DNA from 2 places in the Brevibacillus sp. NRRL NRS-603 genome. Region 2 is predicted to be linked to the other one. Evidence: predicted binding sites of a transcription regulator. Region 2 holds the regulator's gene; the other holds the start of a gene.
The links. Region 2 encodes CtsR, which represses protease genes until heat stress. Its sites were predicted from a motif close to ATGGTCAATAAAGGTCAAACA; they were not measured.
Positions count from the first base shown of each region.

Region 1: a site for CtsR is predicted at 3,938-3,958, ahead of clpP (ATP-dependent Clp endopeptidase proteolytic subunit ClpP). Genes of this name have one in related genera too.

Region 1 covers NZ_PXZN01000013.1:200,084-207,513, reverse strand. Annotated here, with positions in the region: gene lonB (ATP-dependent protease LonB) at 150-1,847, opposite strand; gene clpX (ATP-dependent protease ATP-binding subunit ClpX) at 2,045-3,310, opposite strand; gene clpP (ATP-dependent Clp endopeptidase proteolytic subunit ClpP) at 3,331-3,912, opposite strand; gene tig (trigger factor) at 4,044-5,336, opposite strand; gene C7R94_RS12780 (metallophosphoesterase family protein) at 5,462-6,001, opposite strand; gene C7R94_RS12775 (XTP/dITP diphosphatase) at 6,031-6,624, opposite strand; gene rph (ribonuclease PH) at 6,617-7,378, opposite strand.
Region 2 covers NZ_PXZN01000032.1:107,381-114,810, reverse strand. Annotated here, with positions in the region: gene C7R94_RS23230 (MGDG synthase family glycosyltransferase) at 291-1,412, shown strand; gene C7R94_RS23225 (HAD hydrolase-like protein) at 1,442-2,128, shown strand; gene C7R94_RS23220 (CtsR family transcriptional regulator) at 2,317-2,781, shown strand; gene mcsA (protein-arginine kinase activator protein McsA) at 2,798-3,316, shown strand; gene mcsB (protein-arginine kinase McsB) at 3,336-4,409, shown strand; gene C7R94_RS23205 (ATP-dependent Clp protease ATP-binding subunit) at 4,470-6,920, shown strand; gene radA (DNA repair protein RadA) at 7,025-7,430, shown strand, end outside.

The DNA of each region.
Region 1 (7,430 bases), on a different contig from region 2:
CAAAAACGAGACACAAAAGATCATACTCAATCATTTTTTGTGAAGCTCGTTTCAGGCCAGGCAAGGCCTCTGGCTCTTTGCAAGCAGAAGCTTTTTTCCATTGTAGCGCAAACACAATCCGATGTCTAATCCGCGAGCATACCCGACTGTTACAGGGATAGCGGAGAGGAAGCGAGATCCTCTGCTGGGATTTGCAAAGTAAATCCCGTCGCCTCTTCTTCTTGCATGGCAGCTTGCGGTACAGCTAGCTCGATTACTTCAGAGACTGTAGACACTGGAATGACTTCGATCCCTTTCATGTCAGCAAAAATGCTTTGCCAGTTTTCCTCTGGTATGAGTACTCTGGTCGCTCCCGCTTGTTTGGCAGCCTCCACCTTCGCGACTACACCCCCAACTGGCTTTACCTTCCCATGGATACTCACTTCGCCTGTCATAGCCAGTAAATTATCGACAGGCCGATTCAAAATCGCCGAGTAGATCGCAGTAGCAATGGTAATTCCCGCAGAAGGCCCATCCACAGGGATGCCTCCCGGAAAATTGATATGCAGATCATAATCATACGGACGGACGCCCATTCTGTTCAATACAGTCAAAACGTTTTCGATTGAGCCTTTTGCCATCGACTTCCGGCGAATCGTCCGGTTGCGGCTGCCCATTTCCTCTTCCTCTGCCATTCCTGTCATCGCCATTCGACCTTGACCTGGAACAGCTGTAGGTGAAGCAGTCACTTCTAGTTCCATCACACTGCCCATGTTCGGACCGTACACGGCAAGACCGTTGACCAATCCGACCTGCGGTGTATCATGCACCTGCTTTTCGGGGCGAGGCGATTTTTGACTGCTGTGCATCACCCATTCCACATCGGCAGCCTGGATGTCTTGGCGTTCTTCCGTCAAGGCAATTCCCGCAGCGATTTGCAGTGTATTGATCGCTTCACGTCCATTAGTCGCGTAGCGCTCTATCACGGAAACAGCCCCATCTTCTATATTCATATTCATTTTAGGCACAGCCGTACGCACGATACTCCCTATTTCACCCGCCTTCAACGGACGGAAAAAGATTTCCAGGCAACGGGAACGAAGCGCAGCAGGTAGTTCCTCTGGCAATCTCGTCGTCGCTCCAACCAGACGGAAGTCGGCGGGTAAACCGTATTTGAATACGTCATGAATATGCGAAGGAATTTGGTTATTTTCCTCACTGTAGTACGCACTCTCCAACATGACTTTGCGGTCTTCGAGAACCTTTAGTAACTTATTCATCTGAATAGGATGAAGTTCACCTATTTCATCAAGAAAAAGCATACCACCGTGCGCTTTCGTCACAGCTCCCGGCTTTGGCTGCGGAATCCCCGCCTGCCCAAGCGAGCCTGCCCCTTGATAAATTGGATCATGTACAGAGCCGATTAACGGGTCAGCAATCCCGCGTTCATCAAAACGGGCAATCGTCGCATCGATTTCAATAAATTTGGCATCCGAAGAAAACGGCGATAGCTGATTTTTCTTCGCTTCTTCCAGCACGACCCTAGCCGCTGCGGTCTTGCCTACACCGGGGGGTCCATAAATAATGACATGCTGCGGATTGGGACCACACAAAGCGGCACGCAATGCCCGAAGCCCATCTTCTTGTCCTACAATTTCTTCCAAAGTCGCTGGTCTTGTTCTCTCTGACAGAGGTTCTGTCAACGCAACCATTCTCATTTTACGGATGGAATCAAGATCCTTGCGCGATTCCTTTTCGGTTGAGGTTTTCGTGTTTCTCTGCGCTCGCAGCAAGTTCCAAAAGTAGGTGCCGATCACGATACCAACAACCACTTCAATGACAGCAATGACCAATGTCGTATAGTCCATATGCAGTCCCTCCCATGCGTCTTCGCTTGCGGTCAACTTTTGTCCCCCGAAGAGAGAGGAACACGTGCATGACCGTTTTTTGCATATGTAAAGCTTCTCTTAAACGATATCAAGTAGTATTGCCCCGCAAGCGTAGACGTAAACCAACAACAAAAAAACCACCTCGCTTATCACGAGATGGTTTGTGTAGACAATACTTAGGCTGTTTCTTCGTGCAATTCCTGGCCTTCTTTGGTCAACAGCTGCGGCTTCACTTTGTCGCGTACCGTTTCTTCGGTAATCACGCACTTGTTGACGTCTTCTCTGGAAGGAAGCTCATACATCATATCGAGCATGATTTGTTCGATAATCGCACGCAGTCCGCGAGCACCAGTGTTGCGCTTAATCGCTTCTTTGGCGATTTGCATGAGCGCACCGTTATCGAACTCCAGCTCAACACCATCAAGACTCAGCAGTTTTTGGTACTGTTTCACCAAAGAGTTTTTCGGCTCTGTCAGGATACGAACGAGCGTCTCCTCATCCAGCGGCTCCAAGGTAGCCAGCACTGGCAAACGACCGACGAACTCCGGAATCAGACCAAATTTCAGCAGGTCTTCCGGCAAAATGTATTTCAGGTATTCTCCGGCTTTCAGATCGCCTTTTACGCCATCGCCGAAGTCTGCACCGAAACCGATGACTTTTTTACCCAAACGACGCTTGATAATCTGCTCGACGCCATCAAATGCACCGCCGCAGATGAACAAAATGTTCGAAGTGTCGATCTGGATGAACTCTTGGTGAGGATGCTTGCGTCCGCCTTGTGGTGGAACACTCGCAACGGTACCCTCCAAAATTTTCAAAAGCGCTTGCTGAACGCCTTCACCAGATACATCACGTGTGATGGATGGGTTTTCCGATTTACGGGCTACCTTATCAATCTCGTCGATGTAAATGATTCCCTTTTCAGCCTTCTCCACATCATAGTCAGCAGCCTGAATGAGCTTGAGCAAGATGTTTTCAACGTCTTCGCCCACATAGCCTGCTTCTGTCAGAGAAGTTGCGTCCGCAATCGCGAAAGGTACATTCAAAATGCGCGCCAATGTTTGCGCGAGCAACGTTTTCCCGCTACCAGTCGGACCGATCAGCATGATGTTGGATTTTTGCAGCTCCACATCCTCGATCTTCGCCCCGGAATTAATCCGTTTGTAGTGGTTGTATACCGCTACAGACAAGGATTTCTTCGCCATATCTTGACCAATGACATAGTCGTCCAAGATTTTGCGAATTTCCACTGGCTTTGGAATTTCTTTCATATCGATTTCTTCTTCAGTGCCCAGTTCTTCCTGTACAATTTCATTGCACAGTTCGATACATTCGTCACAAATGTAAACACCAGGACCAGCTACCAGCTTGCGCACCTGTTCCTGGGACTTGCCGCAGAAGGAACACTTCAGTTGGCCTTTGTCGTCGTTAAACTTAAACATGCGCTTCACCTCACAACGGGTCAGTTTTTGCGTTCGATAATAGAGTCAATCAATCCGTAGGCCTTAGCTTCTTCTGCGCTCATGAAATTATCGCGGTCTGTATCTTGCTCTACGCGTTCATAAGGCTGACCTGTCCGCTCAGACAAAATCTCATTCAGCTGGCGCTTCGTCTTCATAATCCATTCCGCATGAATGCGGATGTCTTCTGCTTGCCCACGCACACCACCCAGCGGTTGGTGAATCATCACTTCGGCATTTGGCAGAGCGAAGCGCTTGCCTTTTGCACCAGCAGCCAACAGGAAAGCTCCCATGCTGGCAGCCATGCCCACACAAATTGTGGACACATCCGGTTTGATGTACTGCATGGTGTCATAGATGGCCATTCCTGCTGTAACAGAACCACCTGGAGAGTTTATGTATAGCGAAATGTCTTTGTCCGGATCTTCTGCCTGCAAGAAAAGCAGCTGAGCGACAACCAGATTGGCGATTTCATCATCAATCTCGGTGCCCAAGAGAATAATCCGGTCTTTCAGGAGGCGCGAGTAAATATCGTAGGAGCGCTCTCCCCTGCTTGTTTGCTCAATGACCATAGGGATTAGCATTATGTATTTTCCTCCTTTGCCGAAAAAAGTCAATGGTGGAAAAACAAGGCACGATACACTCGTGCCTTGTGGTCTTGACAGCCAGCGTCAGGGTTAGCCTGCCCACTGACCAATCATGCGTTCTTCTAAGCTTATGCTGTTACTTTGCTTTCTGCAACCAGCAAATCTACTGTTTTGCGAGTTTGCACATCGCGGTACAGAGCAGCCATGCCATCTTGTGCAGAGAAGATTTTGCGCAGCTCATCAGCTGGGCGGCCGTATACGCCAGCCAGTTTATCCAGTTCTGCGTTTACGTCTTCTTCTGTTGCTTCGATGTTTTCTGCTTTGCCGATTGCTTCCAAAGTCAAGGAAGTGCGAACACGGGATGTTGCGTCTGCACGCAATTGATCGCGCAGTTGGCTCTCATCCATGCCGGAGAACTGGTAGTACAGTTCCAGCGTCATGCCTTGGTATTGCAGACGTTGACCAAATTCATTTACCATTTGATCCAATTCATGCTCAACCATTACTGCTGGCAGATCGATCTCAGCGTTTTCAGCTGCTTTCAGAACGAGCTGTTCACGAACATATTGATCTTTTTCTTGCGCAGTTTTTTCTTCGAGCTTTTTCTTGGTGTCTGCTTTCAGCTCTTCCAGCGTGTCGAACTCGCTCACATCTTTGGCAAACTCATCATCCAAAGCAGGCAGGTTTTTGCGCTTCAGGCTGTTCAGCTTCACTTTGAATACCGCTTCTTTACCAGCGAGGTTAGGAGAGTGGTACTCTTCAGGGAAAGTTACGGTAATTTCTTTTTCTTCACCGATGTTCAAGCCAACCAGTTGCTCCTCGAACCCTGCGATGAAAGTACCGGAACCCAGTTCCAGAGAATAATCTTCCGCTTTACCGCCTTCAAAAGCTACTCCGTCTTGGAAGCCTTCGAAATCGATTACAGCGATATCGCCTGTTTGTGCGGCACCCTCTTCTACTGCTACGAGCTCAGCATGACGCTCTTGCATGCGCTTCAGTTCAGCGTCAACGCTCTCTTCTGTTACAGAGAAGTCTTTTTCTTCGATGGACAGACCTTTATAGTCGCCCAGCTTCACTTCAGGCTTCACAGTTACAGTCGCTTTGAAGATCAGGTTTTTCCCTTGTTCCATTTGCGTTACGTCTACTTCTGGACGATCTACTGGCTCGATACCAGCTTCACGAACAGCTTGTCCGTATGCAGTTGGAAGCAGAATGTCAAGAGCGTCTTGGTACAAAGATTCTACACCAAAACGGGATTCGAACATTTTGCGTGGTACTTTTCCTTTACGGAATCCTGGAACTTGAACTTTTTGAACCACTTTTTTAAACGCTTGATCCAATGCTGCGTCTACTTGCGTAGCATCTACTTCAACCGTCAGGACTCCCTGGTTATTCTCTACCTTTTCCCAATTTGCTGCCACGTAAACTTCCCCTCCTAAATCGAATCAACAGAACATCGCCAGCCGCGCCATGGTATCTTCGCAGGCTCGGATGATAATATTCTAGCCATTATAACCATTCTAGTATAGCACAAATCTTTTAGTTTTCAAGAAGACCTCATTGGTCGACGAACAGAATAGTTCCCTCCCAATTGTGGAACCGGGTTGCCTAGATGATCATAAAACACCACGGATATGTAAACTTCTGTCGGACTCGTTCCCGTCTCTTCTAAATGGGCATATGTCGGTACGTGAAAACCGCGCGGCATTTGCAGGCTGCCGGGATTCAGAAACAGGATGTCTCTCTCTACGCCACATACAGGTACATGGGAGTGACCGAATACGACTACATTTGCTCCGACCTCTTCTGCACGGTAATGAAGGCGCAGAAGAGAGCCTTTCACTCCGAAGAGATGCCCGTGCGTTTGCAGGATGTGAAGGTCGCGCCATTTGGTCTCTTGCTCAGTCGGCACCTCTTGTGTCGAATCGCAATTGCCTCGGACAAGCGTCATGTTGGAAAACGGCTCGCGTTTATGGTCGACACAAAAATCGCCACAATGCAAAATTTTTTCGACATGATGTCGGTTGACGACCTGGCTTACTTCCCGAACCAAGCCGTGGCTATCGCTCATGATGAGAATTCCCATCACGCCTCACTCTCCTGTTTCTCTCTTGTCTACTTGATGATTTCAAGAAGTTGCTGCATGGCACGAGCACGGTGGCTGATCTGGTTCTTTTCTTCTGGCATGAGTTCGGCCATCATTTTGTCCATCGATGGGATGTAGAATACCGGATCGTACCCGAAGCCGTTTGTCCCTTTTGGCTCACGAGCGATCACTCCCTCACAAGCGCCAGTGGCAATGATTGGCTCTTCGCCTGGAATCACCAACGCCAACGTGCAACGGAAACGCGCTGTGCGTTCCTGTGTCGACACCTCTTCCAGCTCTTTCAACAATTTACGCCAATTCTGCTCGTCTGTTGCATCTTCTCCAGCGAAGCGTGCGGAGTAAACACCAGGGCGCCCTTCCAGCGCATCTACTTCCAAACCGGAATCGTCACCCAGGGCTGGCATGTTCAAGTATGTAGAGATTTCGATTGCTTTTTTCAGCGCGTTTCCTTCGAAGGTGTCCTTGTCTTCTACTACCTCTGGCACACCGTCAAATTCAGCGAGGCTAATGCCTTCCCAGCCTGCATCTGCGAACAGCCTGTTGAATTCTTTCACTTTTCCTTGGTTACGAGTTGCGAGAACGACTTTTTTTCGATTAGGCATGACTTTCCTCCGCGACTGATTGCGCAAAAGAGAGCGTAACATCTGAGAGCGCCTCTTTTTGACTGGTAATCAAGTTGTCAATGCCGACTTTTGCAAGGGCAATCATTTCTTGTAGCTGTTCAGGAGAAAACGGAGCATCCTCCCCTGTTCCTTGCAGCTCGACAAATTTTCCATTTCCCGTCATGACGACATTCATGTCGACAATCGCTGTAGAATCCTCTTTGTAGTTGAGATCGAGCACGGCTTCCTCGCCGACTACCCCTACTGAGGTTGCTGCCAGGAAGTCGTTGAGCGGCAGTTGTTTCCAGGTGCCACTATCCACCAGCTTTTGCATCGCGTCTACCATTGCCACGTAGGCTCCGGTAATCGAAGCTGTACGTGTACCTCCGTCAGCCTGGATGACATCGCAATCCAGCCAAATGGTGCGTTCACCCATTGCTTCAAGGTTCACAACGGAGCGCAGAGCACGTCCGATCAGACGCTGAATCTCCATTGTTCGTCCACCGACTTTTCCTTTGGACGACTCACGCGCGTTGCGGGTCGCTGTTGCTCGGGGAAGCATGGAATACTCGGCTGTGATCCAGCCCTTCCCGCCACCACGCATAAAAGGCGGTACCCGGTCCTCCAAAGTCGCCGTACAAATCACCTTTGTGTCCCCGACTTCAATCAGGCACGATCCTTCTGCGTGTTTAATGTAATTGCGCGTAATCGTTACAGGGCGCAATTGATCATGGGCACGGCCATCCACTCTCATTCCAAGTTCCTCCTAAATCGCTTTGTTACACTCCGCTCATTATACCAGAGGC
Region 2 (7,430 bases):
TCTTTACCCCAGAATGGGTAAGGAGGTTTTTTGTTTTTAAAGTATAAAGAGATTTTTTTGTAAATTCCGGAGCGCATGAAAACTTTCCGCTAAAACGCGGTGCTCCTCGTTGAACAGGCCTCGATAGAGGTTTTCCTATAGCATAAAGTCAAACTCGCGATTATTTTGTCGATAAGTTAGGCCGAATGACCGACAAGTTCCCTCTTGCAGACGGGTCTTGGGGTAGACTAACATGAGAAGGTACCTGATCCAGGCGTTGGAGTAGGCGAGGTTATGAAGGAGAATCGTTCATGAAAAAAATTCTAATCTTTTCCGCTTCCATCGGTAACGGACACAACCAGGCAGCGCGGGCCATGCAAGAAAGCATGGCTGAGAGTGGTTGCACATCAATGATCATCGATACGTTGGAATATATTAGCCCCACCTTTCACAAGATTTTGCTGGAAAGCTATATGAATCTGCTAAGGCTGTCACCTAAGATGTGGGGAAGAATTTATCATAATACAGAAAAAACCCGTTTCTTCGATATGAATGTGCTGATGAATAAGTTATTGGCAAACAAACTAAAAAAGCTGATCAACAGTGTACAGCCTGATGCCTTTATTGCTACGCATCCATTTGCAAGCTGTATGCTCTCCGTGCTAAAAGGGAGAAATGATTGGAAGGAACCAATCTATACCATCATTACCGACTATACCATCCATCCTTCATGGATTAATCACCATATCAATTATTACTTTATCGGTCATGAACAACTGTATTACCTGTTAGACGTTTATCGACAGGACCATCAAAAATTCATTCCGATGGGTATTCCCATCATGAAAAAATTCAGCTTGCCTTTGGACTCCGATTTGATACGGCAAAAGCTGGGCCTCGCACCTGAACAAAAGAGTATTATTCTTTCAGGGGGCGGATTGGGTCTCGGCTCGATGGAAAAGGTATTAGATGGGTTAGAAGAGATTAACATCCCTTTGAAAACCTTTGTGTTAACAGGGACAAACGACAAGCTGTACAATAAAGTGATAAATCGTACGTATCGGCATGAAGTCGTTCCGCTAAAATTCATCAATAACTTCCACGAATACTTGGAAACGGCTGATTTAATTGTCACCAAATCAGGCGGACTTACATCAGCTGAAGTAATGAGTAAACGGGTACCCATGATTATTTACAACCCTCTGCCTGGACAGGAAGAGCGGAACAGCCACTTTTTGCTCAACAACGGATGTGCGGTACACGCGAATCTATCCGAGCAGTTGATTTACTTTATCGATGAACTATTGCATAGCCCGTCCAAGGTGGAATACATGCGTAGAATGGGACAGAAAATCTCAAAGCCAGATGCTGCACAACGAATTACTGAGTTTATCATGGATGACATGAATATGTTGCCAGGAGAAGTAGAATAGCTGCCTAGCCAGACAAAATGGAGGAACCCATGACTGTACCATTCGCGATATTATTTGATATGGATGGCACGTTACTTCAAACAGAAAAGCTGTCGACCCCCGCATTTATTCGAACGTTTGACCAGCTTCGTCAAAAAGGACTATGGCAGGGGGAAACCCCAAACGAACGTGAACTGATCAATGTACTGGGAATGACAATTGAGCAGATTTGGGACAAATTGTTGCCAGACGCGAGTGAGGAAGCCATTCGCTCAGCAGACGCGTTCTTGCTAGATAATGAAATCCAGTTACTTAAAGAAAAAGTGACCGACCTCTATCCGGATGTAAAATCAACTCTGGAAAAGCTGCGTGAAAAAGGATTTGCTTTGTTTATAGCAAGCAATGGGCAGGAAGAGTACATCGATGCCATTTGTCAGGAATACGAGTTAAAGCCGCTGATGACCGACCTGTACTCGGCCGGCCGTTTCCGTACGCATTCCAAGAATGACCTAGTTGCAAAATTGTTGTCTGATTACAAAATCGGGCGAGCCATCATGGTAGGAGATCGTCACTCCGACGTGGAAGCAGGCAAGACAAACGGTTTATTTACCATTGGATGCGACTTTGGTTTTGCCAAACCAGGCGAGCTTGATGGGGCAGATGTCATCATCACCAGCTTCTCTCAGCTACTGAATCATTTGCCAGAAATCGACACCAATACGCAAAAACAAGCATAAACCATTCCTCAGGGAGTGGTTTTTTTGTTGATCATGTCCAAGTTTCAAGCGACCCTCTTTTGCCCACACTAGAATGTGTAAGGGACACTTGCGGGCACGCACTAAACCCATTATAATTAAAGTCAAAGATAGTCAAAGTCAATAGGTACCTCATAAGAAACATACACAGAGGAATAGGAGGCGATGACTTGCGTAATATCTCGGACATCATTGAACATCACTTGAAAAGCATCATTACAAACAGTCCCAATGGATCGATCGAGATTCAGCGTAGTGAGCTTGCCGACCATTTTCAATGTGTGCCGTCTCAGATTAATTACGTCATTAATACGCGCTTTACCGTTCAAAAAGGCTACATCGTAGAAAGTAAGCGCGGGGGCGGCGGGTATATTCGCATACGTAAGGTGCAGATTGTCAGCAAAGCACGCTTGCAGGAATTGCTAACAGAAGAACTGATTGGTGAGAGCATCAGTCAGAGCGTGGGAAATGCGATCGTAGAAAGACTATTAGAGGAAGGATTAGTCAACATCAGAGAAGCCACCTTGATGAAAATCGCTACCTCGCGAAACGTATTGACCCTAGAAGCTGAATTGCGGGATCGTTTGCGGGCAAATATTTTAAAGCAGATGATCGCAGCAATCTTGTTGAAGTAAAAGGAGGTAGGATGTTATGAACTGTGAGGAATGCGGAAAACGACCGGCGACACTTCATTTGACGAAAATCGTCAATGGCGAAAAAACCGAATACCATATTTGCGAGCAGTGTGCTCATGAAAAAGGGGACGTCTTTACCGGCTTTCACAACTTCAGCATCAACAATCTCCTGTCAGGACTTTTAAAATTTGATCCCATGCAAAAGAATGGACGCGAAACGGCAACGAATAAGCCGCTTCAATGCGAAACATGTGGACTCACATATGCTCAATTCAGTAAAAGCGGCCGATTTGGCTGTAGTGATTGCTACACCTTTTTGGGGGATCGACTGGACCCACTTTTCCGCCGGATTCATGGAAACACACAGCATAGTGGAAAAGTACCAGAGCGTACCGGTAGCAAACTAAAGATCCGTAAAGAGCTGGAGCAACTAAAGCAAGCGCTGCAAAGTCATGTCGCCAGTGAAGAGTTCGAGAAGGCAGCAGAAATGCGTGATCGAATTCGAGCATTGGAACAAAAAATGGCCCAATCGTAGCAAGGGAGGTTAGCTGGTTATGTCCCAAAAGCAGTTTATGCAAAACCCGTGGAGCAATTGGATGAAAGGAGAAGGTCCCGATTCCGACATTGTCATCAGTACACGGCTGCGTATCGCCCGTAACCTGCGCCAGCACCCTTTTCCGTTATTGGCAACGGACTCGCAGGGCGAGGAAGTCGTCAGAAAGATAACGGAAGTAAGCGATTCGGAGGCAATGCGCAAACGGCATCAGCTTCAGGTCATCCATATGGATCAAATTAACCCGTTAGAAAAACGCGTGCTCGTAGAAAAGCATCTGATTAGCCCTCACCTGGCAGAGGAATCTCGCAAAGGTGCCGTATTGCTTCGGGAAGATGAGTCTGTGAGCATTATGGTTAATGAAGAAGACCACATTCGAATACAGGTACTATTACCCGGGTTTCGTTTGAACGAGGCATGGGAAATAGGTACGAAGATAGACGACATTTTTGAGAAAAGCTTGAACTACGCATTCGACGAAACACGAGGATATCTTACAAGCTGTCCAACCAATGTGGGTACGGGAATTCGTGCATCTGTGATGCTGCACTTGCCCGCTCTGGTGATGACGCAGCAGATCAGCAGAATTTTACAGGCAATTAATCAAGTTGGTCTGGTCGTTAGAGGAATTTACGGAGAGGGCAGCGAAGCTCTAGGGAATCTTTTTCAGTTATCCAATCAGGTCACACTGGGGATGTCTGAGTCGGATATCCTTTCCAATCTTTACGGTGTAGCCAGACAGATTATTGAGCAAGAGCGTGTGGCACGAACTTATTTGCTGGAGCATACCCGGGTTTCTTTGGAGGATCGGATTTTTCGGTCGTATGGTATCTTGATGTATGCCCGCACGGTAGAGTCCAAGGAAGCGGCTCAACGTTTATCCGATGTACGTCTAGGGATTGATCTAGGTATCATTCCTAATGTATCTCCGCTCGTTCTAAACGAACTGTTGGTCACGACACAGCCAGGGTTTTTACAACACCACGCTGGTCAAAAGCTTACTCCGGACCAACGCGACGAAAGAAGGGCAAGGCTGATCCGAGAGCGTCTGCGCGTAGTAGAATCACAAGGGTAATGGTATCACGCAATTGTTAACCATATAGAGAATAAACACGGTTATACGGAGGTGTACGATATGATGTTTGGACGTTTTACAGAACGAGCACAAAAAGTACTGGCGCTTGCCCTGGAAGAGGCGGTTCGTCTCGGGCACAAAGATATTGGGACAGAGCATGTGCTGCTGGGACTCATTCGAGAAGGCGAAGGGATTGCTGCAAAGGCACTGCAATCACTTGGGCTTGGCCTCGATAAAATCCAGAGTGAAGTGGAGTCGTTAATCGGGCGAGGAACGGAGCAGTCCGGTAGTAATTACACACCAAACTATACACCTCGCGCCAAAAAGGTCATTGAACTGTCGATGGACGAAGCCCGCAAATTGGGTCATACCTATGTGGGGACTGAACATATTCTGCTTGGCTTGATCCGTGAAGGAGAAGGCATTGCTGCGAGAATCATGAACAATTTGGGCGTTAGCCTGAACAAGGCACGCCAACAGGTGCTCCAGCTGCTTGGCAGCTCGGAAATGATGGCATCTCATCAACCGTCTGGAGGGAACCCAGCGGCGAATACACCGACACTGGACGGCTTGGCAAGGGATCTGACTGCAATCGCTCGTGATGGCGGGCTGGACCCGGTCATCGGTCGCCAAAAAGAAATCGAGCGTGTGATCCAAGTACTTAGCAGACGTACCAAGAACAACCCTGTTTTGATTGGGGAGCCTGGTGTAGGGAAAACAGCTATCGCAGAAGGTCTTGCCCAAAAAATCGTGAACAACGAAATTCCGGAAACCCTTCGTGATAAACGCGTCATGACACTGGATATGGGAACCGTTGTTGCGGGTACCAAATATCGCGGTGAGTTCGAAGATCGTCTGAAAAAAATCATGGACGAAATTCGCCAAGCAGGAAACATCATCCTGTTTATTGATGAGCTGCATACCTTGATTGGTGCAGGTGGAGCAGAAGGCGCAATCGATGCCTCCAACATTTTGAAGCCTGCCCTGGCACGTGGCGAGCTACAGTGCGTAGGTGCTACTACGCTGGATGAATATCGCAAGTACATTGAAAAAGACGCGGCATTGGAGCGTCGTTTCCAACCGATTCAGGTTGATGAACCGACAGCAGAGGATGCTATCCGTATCCTGCATGGCCTTCGTGATCGTTACGAAGCCCACCATCGTGTCAAAATTACCGATGAAGCAATCGAGCAGGCAGTAAAATTGTCTGACCGCTATATTACGGAACGCTTCCTGCCTGACAAGGCTATCGACTTGGTCGACGAGGCGGCATCTAAGGTCCGCTTGCAATCCTTTACGGTTCCGCCAAACCTCAAAGAGCTGGAGGGACGTCTGGAAGAGGTGCGCAAGGAAAAAGACGCTGCCGTCCAATCACAAGAGTTCGAGGAAGCAGCAGCACTTCGCGATCAGGAGCAAAAACTGCGTGAAGAACTGGATAAAACGAAAAAAGACTGGAAAGAGCGTCAAGGCCAGCTGAACATGGAGGTTACGCCAGAAGACATCGCACAAGTAGTAGCGAGCTGGACGGGTATCCCTGTGTTGAAGCTGAAGGAAGAAGAAACAGAGCGCTTGCTGAAGATGGAAGAGATTTTGCACGATCGCGTCATTGGTCAAGATGAGGCAGTCAAATCCATTTCGCGTGCGATCCGCCGTGCCCGTGCTGGTTTGAAAGATCCAAAACGCCCAATCGGCTCGTTTATCTTCCTGGGACCTACCGGTGTGGGTAAAACCGAATTGGCTCGTGCCGTGGCAGAGACGCTTTTCGGTGACGAGGATGCCATGATTCGTGTAGATATGTCCGAGTACATGGAGAAGCATTCCACCGCACGTCTGGTAGGTGCCCCTCCTGGCTACGTAGGCTTTGACGAAGGCGGTCAGCTGACCGAAAAAGTTCGTCGCAAGCCTTACTCCGTCATTTTGCTGGACGAAATCGAGAAAGCCCACCCAGACGTATTCAACATCCTCTTGCAAGTATTGGATGATGGTCGTCTGACAGACTCCAAGGGACGTACGGTTGATTTCCGCAACACGGTTGTCATCATGACTTCCAACGTCGGAGCCAGCATGATCAAGAAAAATACGACGCTCGGCTTCACGACCAACGATTCGGAAAGAAAGTATCAGGATATGAAGGACAAAGTCATGGATGAGCTGAAGAAGAGCTTCCGTCCTGAGTTCTTGAACCGTATTGATGAAGTCATCGTGTTCCACTCTTTGGAGCAAGAGCACATCGAGCAAATCGTATCGCTCATGACAGAAGAGCTGCGTAAACGTTTGAAAGAGCAGGACATTGATTTCCAATTGACCGAAGAAGCCAAGAAAGTATTGGCAAAAGAGGGCTTTGATCCGGCCTATGGTGCGCGTCCTCTGCGTCGAGCTATCCAGCGTCACATCGAGGATAATTTGTCCGAGGAATTGCTCAAGGGTACGATCAGTAAAGGCGATACCGTCAATATCGAAGCCGAAGAAGGCAAGCTGGTAGTCAAGCGCCTCGAAAAAACGAAATCGTAAACTGTTGAAACGTAATAGAATGCCTCCTGATTCGGGAGGTATTCTTTTTTTGGGTGCGTAATTATGATAAAAGTAGAGAAAGAAATCCAAGTGAGGGTGCGATTATGTCAAAGTATAAAACGAAATACGCGTGTCAAGAATGTGGCTATGAATCGCCAAAATGGATGGGGAAATGTCCGGGTTGCAGCAGCTGGAACACCCTAGTAGAGGAAGTGACGGTAAAAAATGCACATCGTCACGAAGGACTGAGCGGCGGTCAGCGCCAATCTGCGATTCCATTGACCCAGGTAGCCAGTGAAGAAGAGCCGCGCATGGATACGACGATCGGAGAATTAAATCGTGTTCTTGGTGGTGGACTTGTGCCGGGCTCACTCATTTTAGTTGGGGGAGACCCCGGAATCGGGAAATCGACATTGCTCTTGCAGACATCTTTTGCCTTGGCTCATCAAGGGGCGAAGGTTCTTTATGTATCTGGAGAGGAGTCGGCAAAGCAGATCAAAATTCGCGCGG